DNA from 3 places in the Anabaena sp. FACHB-83 genome. Region 1 is predicted to be linked to each of the others. Evidence: riboswitches for the same ligand, from Rfam matches in the RefSeq annotation. Region 1 holds a riboswitch; each other region holds the start of a gene.

What was found. Region 1 has a riboswitch for cobalamin ahead of H6G79_RS07170 (DUF1636 domain-containing protein). Riboswitches for the same ligand answer to the same signal wherever they lie in the genome.
Region 2: linked by a shared signal. The riboswitch ahead of H6G79_RS03025 (energy-coupling factor ABC transporter permease) and the one ahead of H6G79_RS07170 (DUF1636 domain-containing protein) in region 1 are both predicted to bind cobalamin.
Region 3: linked by a shared signal. The riboswitch ahead of cobG (precorrin-3B synthase) and the one ahead of H6G79_RS07170 (DUF1636 domain-containing protein) in region 1 are both predicted to bind cobalamin.

What each region holds. Positions count from the first base shown of each region.
Region 1 is NZ_JACJRY010000004.1:271,969-275,247, forward strand. It holds gene H6G79_RS07160 (MBL fold metallo-hydrolase) at 1-296, shown strand, start outside; gene H6G79_RS07165 (hypothetical protein) at 597-1,028, shown strand; cobalamin riboswitch at 1,128-1,287, shown strand; gene H6G79_RS07170 (DUF1636 domain-containing protein) at 1,309-1,728, shown strand; gene H6G79_RS07175 (cobalt-precorrin-6A reductase) at 1,752-2,507, shown strand; gene H6G79_RS07180 (helix-turn-helix transcriptional regulator) at 2,743-3,006, shown strand; gene H6G79_RS07185 (metal ABC transporter ATP-binding protein) at 3,186-3,279, opposite strand, start outside.
Region 2 is NZ_JACJRY010000002.1:195,439-198,717, reverse strand. It holds gene H6G79_RS03035 (methylmalonic aciduria and homocystinuria type D protein) at 411-905, shown strand; gene H6G79_RS03030 (thermonuclease family protein) at 1,003-1,608, opposite strand; cobalamin riboswitch at 1,697-1,837, shown strand; gene H6G79_RS03025 (energy-coupling factor ABC transporter permease) at 1,863-2,642, shown strand; gene H6G79_RS03020 (energy-coupling factor ABC transporter substrate-binding protein) at 2,629-2,931, shown strand; gene cbiQ (cobalt ECF transporter T component CbiQ) at 2,928-3,279, shown strand, end outside.
Region 3 is NZ_JACJRY010000002.1:69,491-72,769, reverse strand. It holds gene H6G79_RS02510 (ATP-dependent 6-phosphofructokinase) at 1-301, shown strand, start outside; gene H6G79_RS02505 (ankyrin repeat domain-containing protein) at 503-1,189, shown strand; cobalamin riboswitch at 1,561-1,690, shown strand; gene cobG (precorrin-3B synthase) at 1,679-3,205, shown strand; gene H6G79_RS02495 (precorrin-8X methylmutase) at 3,208-3,279, shown strand, end outside.

The DNA.
Region 1 (3,279 bases):
ATGTGCTAATTACGCCAACGGTTGATTTGACATTACCGTTAGTCGGCGCAATTATTCGTGGAACAAATAGTGCTTTGGAAGTAGCTAAATGGCTGCAACCACAATTTATCCTACCTACAGCAGCAAAGGCAGATACAACCTATGAAGGGTTGATGGTGAATTTTTTAAAGGCTGTGGGGACTGCTGAAGATTTGCGGACTTCTTTCCAGAACAACAATCTTACCACCCAGGTGTTAGAACCTAAACCCGGCGATCGCTTGGAATTAAACTTACAAAATCGCGTCTTAACTTGTTAGCTTTAGTGTAAGCGATCGCGTAAAATATAAATAGAGCGATCGCTAATTTTCTCCAACCAGTCTAAAAACATTTCACAGAAAGACGCTTATCTAATCTGTAAACTTGCTAAATTTTTATCCGTCTTTTCTGGAATCAGACTACTGTGACTGTAGTTACTCTTTACAAGTATCCACTCCCTTAACCAAGCCATAATTCAACCATTCAGGTGAATTCAGCAAAACAAGTCTTAAGTTATAGAACAAATATTAATACTAGTTAATTTTTATCCCAACTATTACACAGAACCGAGGTATAAGCTTATGAAAATCTCAACGATCACAACTTCTTTTCTTACCATCGCTTCTTTAATTTTGTCTGTTGGAATTTCATCTGCTCAAGCGAATGGTGAAAAAATCTCACACAATGGTAATGTTGCTAATACTACAACACATGGGCGAGTAATCACCACATCTGTTAACTCTTATATGTCGCCCAGTAATGTTGCTAATTCTCATGTTATGCAACCACTGAATCTAGTTTACCTTGCTTATCAAGGTAATTTAGTATCACAGGGTATTCCCGGTGGTAAGACTTTGATATTTCAACACCAGAGCGGTAATGTTAAGGCAGAAGATGTGGTAAAAGCTGCCGTTAAAGCCAAAAAAATCCCCAATCAGTTTTTATACAATCCCAGCTATCTCAGCGAGGTTAATGTACAATTAGCGTACCTAGAAAAAACTTTTGCTAATTAAATTTGCATAGCCAAGATAAAGTAAATTCCACAAGCTTTGAAGAAAGAGAGACTAGGAGTTAAAGGCTAGTATTTTTACTAAGCACTTTCAACTCAGTTTATGATAGTTAGAATATTCGGTTTTGGTGGGGGTCAGCCACCAAAGGAAAGGGGGAAAGTTCGGTGAAAATCCGGCACTGTCCCGCAACTGTGAAGGAAAGTTAGAAGCTTTACAAGCCACTTTCCCAGTCAGAATGCCCGCCGAATTATAAAATTAAGTCCATCACATCTGCGAGGTACGGATGACTGCTGCCCATACTACTATTACAAGTGATTCTGAGACGATTTCTGCCCATACTCATACTTTATTTGTTTGCCAGACCTGTGCCAGTGTTTGGCAAGATGGTAAGCGTGTAGGTGAAAGTGGTGGTCAAAAACTCCTGCACCAAATTCAGCAATTGGCGCAAGATTGGGATTTGCGCGAGGAATTTCCGATTCAAGCGGTTGAATGTATGAGTGCTTGTAACCGTTCTTGTGTTGTTGCTTTTGCCGCTAAAGGTAAGTTAACTTATCTGTTTGGTGATTTAGATGTTGATAGCAGTGCGGCGGCTGTTTTGGAATGTGCTAGTCAATACTACGCTAAAACTAACGGTGTATTGCCTTGGTCAGAACGACCAGAACCATTGAAACGAGGTATATTAGCGAAAATTCCACCGTTGTAAGTAAAGTGCTGAGTACTGAGTATATACGTGTTTTAATTTTGGGTGGAACCACAGAAGCGGCGGAACTGGGTGCGAGAGTTGCAACTATTGACGGGATTGAAGCGATCGCATCTTTAGCCGGTCGCACCCGTGAACCCTCACGTCCCTCTGGAAATGTGCGAATTGGTGGTTTTGGTGGCGTGGATGGACTGGTAGAATATCTGCGTCAAATGAAAGTTGATGTGTTAATTGATGCTACCCATCCCTTTGCCAATCAAATATCTGACAATGCGGCGGCGGCAGCCAATGAAGTCGGGATACACAGATTAATGTTAATCCGTCCCGCGTGGGAGAAAACAACAGGCGATCGCTGGATTGAAGTAGAAAGTAATGCAGCCGCCGCCGATATTTTGCCAAACCAAGCCAAACGAGTATTCTTAACAGTAGGCAGACAAGAACTTAGCACCTTTGCCCATCTTCAAGATATATGGTTTCTGATGCGGATGATTGACCCGCCTGGAAAAGATACTTTAGTACCACCAGGAATAATATTGTGCGATCGCGGCCCTTTTATCCTAGAAAATGAACGGAAAATTATAGTTCAGCACAACATTGATACCATTGTGAGTAAAAATAGTGGTGGTGATGCAACTTACGCTAAAATTATTGCCGCGCGAGAACTAGGCGTACAAGTTGTTATGGTCAAGCGTCCCTCAGTTCCAATGGGAGAAAAAGTTGCAGATGTTGATGGTGCAGTGACTTGGTTATTAGGTAAATTAGAAAGTCAGAGTATAGGGTAAAATATTTCAGTTAAGGCTAAAAATTCTAGTCAATATCATCAATATTTTGTTGTTGGACTGCGAGATCCCCGACTTCTTGAAGAAGTCGGGGATCTAATAAATCCCATAACATATCATCTACTATATATACTTTTTAAGTAAACAAATGATTCAAAATACTCCTATATCAACTATAGATAGTGATATTGCACCCGCAACTACCGCAGAATTTCTCCATATTGAAAAAGCCCAACGTATGGCCGAATTTTTTAGCTTTTTAGGTGATCCTAATCGGTTAAGAATTCTTTCTTTTTTGGCGCAAAAAGAATTATGTGTGAGCGATTTAGCCACATTATTAGATATGAGTGAATCTGCTGTTTCACATCAACTCAGAAATTTACGTGTCATGCGGTTAGTTAACTATCGCAAACAAGGCCGCAATGTATTTTATCGTCTCCACGATAATCATATTCTCCATCTTTATCAGGTAGTAGCTGAACACCTTGATGAACCTGAATGAAGAAGGCAGAAGTCAGAAGACAGAATGAATACCCATAAATAAATATTAGAGGCTTAAAAACCAAGAGTTGCGGAGGTAATAATGTCTCTCTAAAACCTCCTGCCTTCTGCATCCGGTTGGTGAGCGGACTTGTACTGAGCGCAGCCGAAGTAGCCGAACCACAGCCTCCTGCCTTCTATTTAATTATGATTATGGTGATAACGGGTAAAACCAGGGCCATAAGTTGCTAACAAATTTTCAGGTGATAAAGCAAATTCTGGTTGACCAGTACAA
Region 2 (3,279 bases), on a different contig from region 1:
CAAATTGTTGTGAATACTGATATTGTTTGTATTGTGCAAGGGGTGTACCAGAAGTTGTCCTGACTTTATGGTCGGGGCAACTTCTCCAAAAATATTACCAGCAAGAAAAGTAGTACAGATAAACTGAGTCACCCAAGTCGTCTCAAAGTATTGTTCTCCGGGGTGTTAGTGCTGAGTTTTAAATAAGGTTAATAAAAGATAAAAATTAAATTAAAAATTTATAATTTATATATATAAATTGCAATAAATTCTGACTGCTGGGCGAAAATGGATGGTTTTTATAAAGTGTTAAGAGTTATTATCGATCCCAAGGAATAAATTAACAACTTGTAAAAAATCATATCAATTGAGTGAACTACCCAAGCGTTTACATTTCGGAACAAACCAGTCCCATAAATTTAACTGGCGATATGGGACAAGCTGTGCAAATTTCTATTCATGCACCGAGTAAATATATATGTACTAATTGCGAACGGATATTACCAGATTGGAAACAAGAACCCTTTTTTTGGGTTGTGGTTGTTTTGCAGCGATCGCAATTTTCTTTAGTGGAAAGCACCAAAGAAATCGAGGCGGAGAAACAAAAGTTACGCCAAAGGTTTATGGGATTTGGTTGTGATGTGGCTTTTGAATTGCGCGATCGCGGTTATCTCTCAGACTTAATTGATCCGCGTACAGGCTATCCTTTACTTTCGCGTCCCGGTGCAATGCCGCACAATGATACTGCTGTAGTTAAAGCGTTACTTGGCTATCCAGTCATTAAAAATAAATGCTGTGTGCTGGTTCATCCAATTTGGGGTACAGCAATTTATCCGAGTATTTTAATCTCCGCCGCACCGCCAACGCTGATTGAATTTGTCGTTAAAGAAATCGCCTGTCAACATGGATGGGAAGAGGAAGTATGAAGTATGAAGTGTGAAGTGTGAAAGTTTTTTCATTCTACGAAGTAGATGGATAGGAATTTTGTAATCCCAGTATTAAATTTTGGCATTAGTAATGATTTTACTTCTTCCTCCGGTTGGTGAGCGAAGCCGAACCACTGCCTTCTTTTGCAAGACTGCGATATTCCCAAGGGTTGGTAAATTTGCTATCACTCCAAACACCTAGTTTTTGCTGTTGTGCTTGTGCTTCTGCTTTTTGAACTAAATCTTTACTCGGACATTTGTTTAGATAAGGGCGATAAACCTTAGCTAAACCTTCTTTTAATAAGACTTCTTGGACAAAAGTACCATCTTTTAAGCGGACTTCTGCAACCTTTCTACCATAGCGATCGCTATCTGTAATCGTCAACATCACGCGATCGCCTGATTGTTGGACTAATTGTTGTAAGCGTGCTTGTGCTTTGGCACCCCAGTCAAATTGATTGCGATCGCTGGCGAGTTTACTGTTCCTTTCTTTTTGGGAATGGGGTACTTCTGGCGCATCAATACAAGCAAAGCGCACATTGAATTTAATTCCTTTCGCATCTTTGACAGCTAAAGTATCCCCATCACTCACCCTTTCTACCAAGTCTCCAGAAGCACCAAAGAATTTATCACAACTCACCAAACCCAAAACCATCACAACTGCACTTAGCCAAAGTACCATCTGTTTTGTTAATTTCTGCATTCAACCTCACCTAACTCTGATGGATGATACTATATTTGATTTTTGAAATAGATGCGGCTCCGATTGAAGTGCCAACATTAAAAATAGTGATATATTTACTGAGATCGGTTCTGATGGGGAGCAGCCATCAGACGTAAGGGGGAAAGTTCGGTGAAAATCCGGCACTGTCCCGCAACTGTGAACCAAAATTGGGTGAGTCAGGATGCCCGCCGATATAACTGAATATATTTACATAAATCTGCGAGGTACAGATTATGAACAGAAAAAAGCAGGCTTTAGCTAGTCTATGCCTGATGGCAGTAATTAGTTTTTATTTAGTAGTTGGTTTACCCAAACCCGCCTACGCAATGCACATTATGGAAGGTTTTTTACCAGTGCAGTGGGCGATTTTTTGGTGGGTTGTAGCATTGCCATTTTTTTTATTAGGGTTGCGGAGTTTGACACGCATTACCCAAGCCAACCCCCAACTTAAACTACTACTCGGCTTGGCGGGTGCGTTTACTTTTGTACTTTCCGCCTTGAAAATCCCTTCGGTTACAGGTAGCTGTTCTCATCCTACCGGCACAGGGTTAGGTGCGGTGCTGTTTGGCCCCTTAACTATGTCGGTTTTGGGTAGTTTAGTATTGTTGTTTCAGGCTTTGTTGTTAGCACATGGCGGTTTGACAACCCTGGGTGCAAATGCCTTTTCGATGGCGATCGCCGGGCCATTTGCCGCTTACTGGATATATAATTTCACAATTAAATTAGGTGGTAAAGCAAAAATCGCCATATTTCTCGCCGCAGCCATTTCAGATTTACTCACCTACATTATTACTTCTATCCAACTCGCCTTAGCTTTTCCCGCGCCTGTTGGTGGCTTCATTGCTTCATTTACCAAATTCGCCGGAATTTTTGCTCTAACTCAAGTCCCTCTCGCAATTAGTGAAGGATTGCTAACTGTATTAGTGTGGAACTGGTTGCAATCTTATAATCCTCAAGAATTAGAATTGCTGAAATTAATCAAACGGGAACCCCAAGGAAATGAATCAGTCTAAAAAAGGGTTGAGTAACTGGTTATTAGTATTAGCTGTATTGGCTTTAGCTGTTGCACCCTTAATCTTTGTCCGTAATGCAGAATTTGGCGGTGCTGATGGCAAAGCACAAGAAGCTATAAGTGAGATACAACCAGAATATAAACCTTGGTTTAAATCAATTTTTGAACCAGCTAGTGGTGAAATAGCAAGCTTATTATTTGCTTCGCAAGCAGCTTTGGGTGCGGGAGTAATTGGTTACGCAATTGGGTTATATAAAGGCCGTTCCCAACAACAAAAGCATGAAGAATGAGTTTGCAATTAGATACGTTAGCTTATACTAATCGGTTGCGAAAATTACCACCAGAGCATAAACTAATTTTTGCCTTGACTACTCTTGCTATTGCCCTTGCTACCCATCCATTCGTGCAGATTTTAATAGCAATTTGGATGGGTGTTTGGACAATGGTTTATGCCAAAATTCCGGCTAGTATTTATTTCCGTTTGTTATTATTTACCATCGTTTTTTGTTTGACAAGTTTACCCGCCTTAATCATCAATGGTGTGTCAATTAATGATTTGCCAAAGGTGCAATTAGATGCTTTATATGGGCTAAGTTTTGGACAATTCTATATTTATGTTAGTCATCATGGCAGTCTGC
Region 3 (3,279 bases), on a different contig from region 1:
TGGGGAATATCTAGCCGACCAAATTAGCGATCGCATCGGTGCAGAAACAAGAGTCACTGTCTTAGGACACATCCAACGCGGTGGTACAGCCTCACCCCTAGACCGATTAGTCGCCTCGGCTTTTGGTGTAGCCGCAGTTAATCTAATTGAGGAAGGTAAATATGATTACATGGTTGCTTGGCAAAATCGCCAAGTGATCACCGTACCAATCGAAGAAGCGATCGCACAGTACAAAGCCGTCAACCCAGAAGATACTTTGGTTCAAACTGCTCGCGGTTTAGGCATTTATTTAGGAGAATAGGCAAATTATCGTCGGGTGTGTTAGGCGCAGATTGTGATGAATTACTCACAATCTGCGCCTAACACACCAATACTAAAGCGATCGCTATTGTACCTCAATAGAATGAGAATCATTATAATAATTCGTTATTTATTATTATTAATATGTATACCAAACATTTCCCCTAATCTTATTTATCATATCAAGTTGTAATGCCAAACTATGCAACAAAATAAAAACAATAGTCGAGAACTATATGATGCTGTTGTTAAAGGTGATATTGATACAATTAATAGTTTAACCGCCAAGACTTTTCATTTAAATCATTGGGCTTTTCAAGAGTGGGATGAATCTTTATGTAAATTTCTGTGTCCTCTTGAAAAGGCTATTGAAATCGGGAACCAAGAACTTATAGAAATACTGCTCCAGTCTCCAAACGATGATCGGAACTCAAAAAAAGAATTTATTTTACGTGCGATCATTTTTACAACATTTTTGAATCAACCTAAAATGCTCCAACTTTTGATTCATCATTTGGGAGGCAAAGTAGACGATGAATATATTCTATTAAGTGGATTACATCACGCCTGTGAAGAAGGTGAAGCTGAGATTGTCAGGATGTTTCTAGAACTAGGAGCAAATGTTGATGGATTATGGGAAAGGGGTACACCTCTGATGATTGCAGCGCAAGTTGGCAATCTTGACGTTATTAAAGTATTAATTGAGTTTGGAGCTAATATTGATAAAATTGCTACTCATTATGACCTTGATGATAGTGCAATAAGAATTGCTGTTATGAATGAACACTGGGAAATTGTGGAATATATGATTCCATTTGTTCAAAATTTAACTGATAAAAGATTTGCCAAACGACAATTAGCTAAAATTAAAGGTAAGGCAAAAGGGTAAGAATTCAGGGTAAAAATAATTCACTCAACATAAAAAGAGTGTAAAAAGTAAATAAGAGACAATCTTGCGAATAGGCTATCATTTAAAATGATGGATAAAAGATGTTGTCAGGTAGATATTTGATTATTTATATCAAATATTGAATCAGAATATTATATATGTTTTATTAAGTTTCGCTAGTTTTTATCTAAATGCTCTTTTATGGGGAAAGTATATAAATAATAGACATCTTGTATAAATCAGAGTATGCCTAATAACCAAGTGAATTTTCCGTAAATCTTTGCGTCTTTGCGCCTTTGCGTGAGGCTTAAAATTTGTGTTTTATAACATTCGTGCAGTCTATTGATGAAAAAAATGTGAAGCATAGAGCATGGCGAAGACGCTCTCATGGTAAATTACTAAGACTTGGAGTTGGGAAACTCCGGTGAAATTCCGGGACTGTGCCGCAGCTGTGAAGGGAAATCCCAAGTCAGAATGCCAACTCCGGGTGTGTCTATAAGACATGATGATCTACTCTCTGCGTTGCACAGAGAAGGAGTTGAGACGTTGGTTTCGGGATTTACAGCCTGTCCGGGGTTATTCTACGCTACATCTGCTCAAGATGGAATTTTATCTCGCCTGAGAATACCAGGAGGGATACTTAATAGTAAACAATGTCAGGCGATCGCACAGATCGCAGATATGCAAGGTGGTGGTTATGTGGATGTCACAAATCGCGCCAACCTGCAAATCAGAGAAATTAGCCAGGGTATCAGCAGCGAAGTTTTACAACACCTGCAAAATTTGGGTATAGGGTCTCACAATTCGGCTATAGACCACATCCGTAATATTATGACTAGCCCAACAGCAGGTATCGACCCAGAAGAATTAATCGATACTCGCCCTTTAATTCAAAGCTGGGATGCTTATTTAGCAGCACATTCGGAACTATCAGCACTCTCAGCTAAGTTTAGCGTTTGCTTTGATGGCGGTGGGAAAGTTTCGGTAAGCGATCGCCTCAATGATATCCTGTTGAGGGCTGAGTTAATCGACACTCAAGTTTACTTCCGCTTATATCTAAGTTTCATCAAAAGCCAACCACCCATCAATACAGGAATTATATTGTTACCTGAACAATGTTTGTCTGTTTTGGCAGCTTTAGCAGATGTTTATTTAAAGCATACTGATATTCAACTTAGGCGCAAGCCACGGTTACAAGCAGTTATCAACAGTTTGGGATGGGAAAATTATCTTCAGCAAGTTGAACAGCGTTTAAGTTTTACTTTGCAGCGTTCTCAACCTTCCCCAACAATAAAGGAAGCAGGTTTCTGGCATATTGGGATTCATCCCCAACGCCAAGAAAATTTGTTTTATATTGGTGTCGTCTTACCCCTTGGTCGGTTAACAAGTCAGCAGTTGCGGCGTTTGGGCAATTTAGCAGCAAAATATGGTAGTGGAACCCTCAGACTCACACCTTGGCAAAATTTACTCATCACTGATATTCCCCAGGAGTGTGTGATTGATGTTCAAAATCACCTAACTGACTTAGGCTTAGATTTCACCGTCACTAATATTCAAAGTACATTAGTTGCTTGTTCTGGTAAACGCGGTTGTGCGGCTTCGGCTACCGATACTAAAAGTCATGCTTTAGCATTAGCCGATTATCTCAAAAATCGTGTTCAGCTAAATCGCCCGATTAACATTCACTTTAGCGGCTGTGCAAAATCTTGCGCCCAACCTCACACAGGTGACATCACTTTACTGGGTGTGAGCGATCGCAACATAGAAAGTTATCACATTTATGTCGGCGATCGTGATAGTCTCGAACAATTCGGTCAGAAAATCTATCAAGATGTGAGTTTTATAGAATTACCTGCACGGATAGAACAAATGCTCACAGTGTATAAAAATCACCGCCTGCACCATGACGAATCTTTTACAGAATTTGTCAATCGATACGAGACTACCCAACTAAAACAGTTATTTAAGATTTCCAACATCTGTGTTCATCTGCGCTCATCTGTGGTTGTTAATTGAAAATGTCCGACTATATCCGCAACGCTAACGAAATTTACCGTAATTCTTTTTCGATCATTCGGTCAGAAGCTAAC